DNA from 2 places in the Candidatus Aalborgicola defluviihabitans genome. Region 2 is predicted to be linked to the other one. Evidence: predicted binding sites of a transcription regulator. Region 2 holds the regulator's gene; the other holds the start of a gene.
What was found. The regulator sigma-54, encoded in region 2, starts transcription at its own class of promoters, with help from an activator protein. The targets are predictions, from matches to a motif close to TGGCANGNAANCTGCTTT.

Region 1: the regulator sigma-54 is predicted to act here: its motif matches at 1,247-1,264, upstream of IPI80_RS12595 (cyclic nucleotide-binding/CBS domain-containing protein).

The regions. Positions count from the first base shown of each region.
Region 1 covers NZ_JADJKN010000011.1:19,038-21,431, reverse strand. Annotated here, with positions in the region: partial or broken gene IPI80_RS12605 (hypothetical protein) at 1-276, opposite strand, end outside; gene gloA (lactoylglutathione lyase) at 383-766, shown strand; gene IPI80_RS12595 (cyclic nucleotide-binding/CBS domain-containing protein) at 763-1,197, opposite strand; gene IPI80_RS12590 (bactofilin family protein) at 1,675-2,232, shown strand; gene pdxH (pyridoxamine 5'-phosphate oxidase) at 2,229-2,394, shown strand, end outside.
Region 2 covers NZ_JADJKN010000023.1:488,110-490,503, forward strand. Annotated here, with positions in the region: gene lptB (LPS export ABC transporter ATP-binding protein) at 1-316, shown strand, start outside; gene rpoN (RNA polymerase factor sigma-54) at 399-2,003, shown strand; gene IPI80_RS18305 (hypothetical protein) at 2,054-2,164, opposite strand; gene IPI80_RS18310 (hypothetical protein) at 2,278-2,394, opposite strand, start outside.

The sequences.
Region 1 (2,394 bases), on a different contig from region 2:
ATAGAAATGCTCCCCCGGTTTGAAGATGCGCGAGACGCCGCCTTGCAGGCCGATCTCCATCTGCCCACCCAAAATGAAACACCACTGTGGTGCACCGGTGCAGTGGAACTGGCTGCAAAACCCGACCGGGCTGGTGCGCAACTGGTAGCCCTCCGAGGCAAACACGTCTGACAGCATGGACTGGGGCGTGCCCTGGGTCAGCGCAACGGCTTCCGCACGAAACCGCGCGCGACCATCGGTGTCGGTAAACAAAACAACTTTGGTGAATTCAGTCATGGCACGTCCGTAAAAGGCAATGCCGTCAATTATCCCCAGTGGCTAAGGCCAAAGCCATTTGGCGCCACAATCAGACTGAAATATCCCCCTTTTCAGGAACCCCACCATGCGACTTTTGCACACCATGCTGCGCGTAGGCAATTTGCAGCGCTCCATTGACTTTTACACCCAAGTCCTGGGCATGAAGCTGATCCGCAAGTCTGAAAACCCCGAGTACAAATACTCGCTGGCCTTTCTCGGCTATGGCACCAACCCGGATCACGCCGAACTGGAACTCACCTACAACTGGGGGGTGGAAAGCTACGATATGGGCACGGCCTATGGCCACATTGCCCTGGGTGTGCCCGATGCCTATGCGGCCTGTGAAAAGATCAAGGCCGCCGGCGGCAACGTGACGCGCGAACCCGGACCGGTCAAGGGTGGCAGCACCGTGATTGCCTTTGTGACCGACCCCGACGGCTACAAGATTGAATTGATTCAGCGCGCCTAGGTTGTGGCTTCGCGGTAGTGTTCGCGCCGACGCGCCTCGGAGACAAACTCTTCCAGTTGCGGGTCCATGGCATTGCGCGCCGCCACAATACCCAGCACCCGACTGCCCTCCACCACCGGCACATGGCGAAAACCGCGTTCGTGCATGAGCAACAACGCATGACCGTAGGTCGTGTTCGGTGCCAGCGTGGCGGGGTTTGGCGTCATCACTTGGCGCAGCAACGTGGCGTGCGCGTCCAGCCCCTTGGCCAGTACACGAAACACGGCATCGCGCTCGGTGAAGATGCCGATCAGGGTGTCGTTCTCCATCACCAAGGTAGCACCGGTGTTTTTGGTCGCCATGCGTTTGGCCGCCTCGGCCACCGTGGTTTCCGGCGCCAGCAAAACCAGTTTTTTGGGCTCCATCAGGCTTTTAACAGGCAGATCAAACATAGGCCCTCCAATTCATTCGACAACTCTGGGGTGCATGCTAGGCGCCTCTTGAGCAATTACCTTGCCATAGGTCAAACACTTGCTAAATGATCAGGTAACTGTATCGAATTACTATAATTTCAATAGCGCATGACCTATATTTCACGAGGGCTAGAGACTATTTTTTTCTCAAAACAAGGGTGTCACGGGCAATGGGCTGGACATCGACCTTGCTGCGCACGGTGCCTGAGCCCAAGACACCTTTGGGGTGGATGGATACGAGAATTGGCATAGACGATGTAACTGAATTACATGGTGCATGGTACTACTCGCCTTCACATTTTTGGTACACAGAAGTTGCCAATGGGGTGCGAGCTTACAGGCTATGTGCACTTGCAACATTTGGTGGCATTTGGACGACGGATGTTGCAATTGATTGCGGGTTTTCACAAAGAGGCCGGGCTAGTATCAGTTCTCACATTTCTTGAAGGAACCTTGATGTCTATGCAACCTCCGTTCTTTGGCAAACGCCCCCCTGACCCAATCACCAGCCGCTCCCAAACGACCGCAAGTAGCACTTCCAGTGCAGGCGCTGGAAGTGCCGCATTGCACCAGGGCACGCCATCGACCGCTCCAATTACTCCCATCGCGGCCGTGCAACCGGCGGCACCGGTGTCTGGGGCGCCCGTCAAGGAAGGCGGCAGCAAGCTCACCGTGGGGCCCAATATCAAACTCAAGGGCGTGGAAATTACCGATTGCGACACTCTGGTGGTGGAAGGCACGGTGGAAGCAACAATGGACTCGCGCGTCATGCACATCACCGAGGTGGGCGCGTTCAAGGGATCAGCCGACATCGACTTTGCCGAAATCCATGGCGAATTCAATGGCGACCTGACGGTGCGCGAGAAACTGGTGATCTACTCCACTGGCCGAGTCAGCGGCAAAATTCGCTACGGCAAGGTGGTGATCCAGGAAGGCGGCCAGTTGATGGGCGACGTCCAGTTTGACGCGGCCAAGGCCGGCAAGGCTGCGGGCGCTTCTATACTGGCTGGATGACCAACATTGCCGATCTTCGCAAGAGTTACGAGCGGGCCGAACTCGACGAGAGCGCCTCCCACGCTGATCCGCTGCAACAGTTTGACCAGTGGCTGAAAGAAGCCATTGCCTCAAAAATACCCGAACCCAATGCCATGACCGTGGCCACCGTGGCCAGCAACC
Region 2 (2,394 bases):
GTTGTCCGGCGGTGAGCGCCGCCGCGTGGAAATTGCCCGCGCACTGGCTACCCGACCGCGCTTCATCCTGCTGGATGAGCCCTTTGCTGGCATCGACCCGATTGCGGTGATCGAAATCCAGCGCATCATCAACTTTCTTAAAAGCCGTGGCATTGGTGTGCTGATCACCGACCACAACGTGCGCGAAACCCTGGGCATTTGCGACCACGCGTACATCATCAGCGACGGCACGGTGTTGGCCCAAGGCACGCCGGCCGAGATCGTCGATAACGCCGATGTGCGCCGGGTGTACCTCGGCGAGCACTTCAAAATGTAATGGCCCCCACGCTCGTCACTGCGTACACTGCGCTGCCCCCCGAGGGGGCTAAGTCTCCTTGGGGCGGCCCTGCGGAGACTTGATGAAACACGGCCTTTCATTACGGGTCTCGCAGCACCTGGCGCTCACGCCCCAACTGCAGCAGTCCATTCGCCTGTTGCAACTCTCGACCCTGGAGTTGAGCCAGGAAGTGGAGCAGATGCTCGACGAAAACCCGTTTCTGGAAATGAGCCAGGACGATGCGGTGCGTGAGGAATTCGGCCTGGCCCAGGCAGACACGCCAGTCAGTGAAGGCGAGCGCGAAGTGGAGTTTGCTCCTGTTTCTATAGCTGACTACGCTGATTCGACGAGGGCTGATGGCCCAAAAGATGAAGAGATTACGCCCCTGACCGCATCCGAGGATCCCAACTGGGACGGCGATGGCACCACTGAGCTGGTGCCTGACGACGGCGAATGGGGCACCGACGCCAAGGCCAAAACCAACAATCTGGACGCCGGTGAAGAAACCGACGCCACGGAACTCGCGCGTAGCCAGGAATCCCTGCAATCGCACCTGCACCGCCAGGCTTTGCGTTTGCGACTGAGCGAGACCGATGCCAGTGCCTTGCGCTTCCTGATCGAGTCGCTCAACGACGATGGCTACCTGGAAGACCCGCTGGATGACTTGGCCCGTGGCCTGGCCGGTGAGGATGCTGAACAGGTGGAAGACCTGGTGCACCACTTCACCGTGGCATTGGGTCTGCTGCATAACCTGGAGCCGGCCGGTGTCGGCGCGCGGAACCTGGGCGAATGCCTGCGTCTGCAACTGCGCGCCCAACTTGATGATGCGCTAGACACGCCCACGCCTGAACGTGCCGCGCTGTTGGCGCTGGCATTGCGCGTCTGCGCGCAACCCATGGACTTGCTGGCCCGCCGAGACGTAAAAACCCTGGTGCAGCGCTGCGGCGGCACGGATGCTCAAACCCGCGAGGCCATCGCCCTGATTGCCCGGTTGGAGCCCAAGCCCGGACGGCGTTTCGTGGATGTGGAGCGCAACATTGTGGTGCCCGATGTTCTGGTGGTTGCCGCCACCAAGGTGCGCCCCGGTGCCAGCCCGCAGTTTCGCGTCATACTCAATCCCGACGTGATGCCCAAGTTGCGCGTGCACGACATCTATGCCAATGTGCTGCGCAACCACCGTGGCGGCAAAGACGCCGCCAGCTACGCCGGCTTGCAACAGCGCCTGCAAGAGGCGCGCTGGTTTATCAAAAACATCCAGCAACGATTCGATACCATTTTGCGGGTCAGCACCGCTATCGTGGAGCGGCAGAAAAGCTTTTTTACCCATGGCGAGCTGGCCATGCGCCCCCTGGTGTTACGCGAAATTGCCGATGAATTGGGCCTGCACGAATCCACCATCAGCCGCGTTACTACCGCCAAATACATGGCCACGCCGTTTGGCACGTTTGAGCTGAAGTATTTTTTTGGCTCCGGCCTGGGCACTGAATCTGGCGGTAATGCCTCCAGCACGGCGGTGCGTGCACTCATCAAACAGTTCATCAGCGCCGAGAGCAACAAGAAGCCCTTCTCCGACAACCAGATTTCCGAGATGCTCAAGGAGCAGGGAATCGACTGCGCCCGCCGCACCGTGGCCAAATACCGCGAGGGGCTCAAAATCGCCCCTGCATCGCTGAGGAAAGCGTTGTAGCGGCCATGCCCTCAGTCCCCTCGGCGGATACGGGCCCACCAGGAGTTGTGTTAACCGCCTACGACAAGAGCGGAAGTATTGACACTTTTCACACCCTTCACTTTTTCCGCAATCATCTTCACCAGGTCAATAGCATCCTGAGTGGGCAACTTGCCGTTCAGACTTACGACGCAGTGTTTGGTTTAGACGCCGACCTTGACCGCTGAATCTACTTTACTTGTTGCGGTATTGGACGCAGCCCCAGAGTGGTCTGCAGTTGCTGCTGCTGCCAGCTTTACAGCGTCGACGGCAGTGGCGACATTACCCGCAGCTCGAACCGGTCCTTGAAAGTGATTGTCCAGAACATGGGTTCATGCGCCGTATCGGAAACAATGGATGCAACGTTGGACGG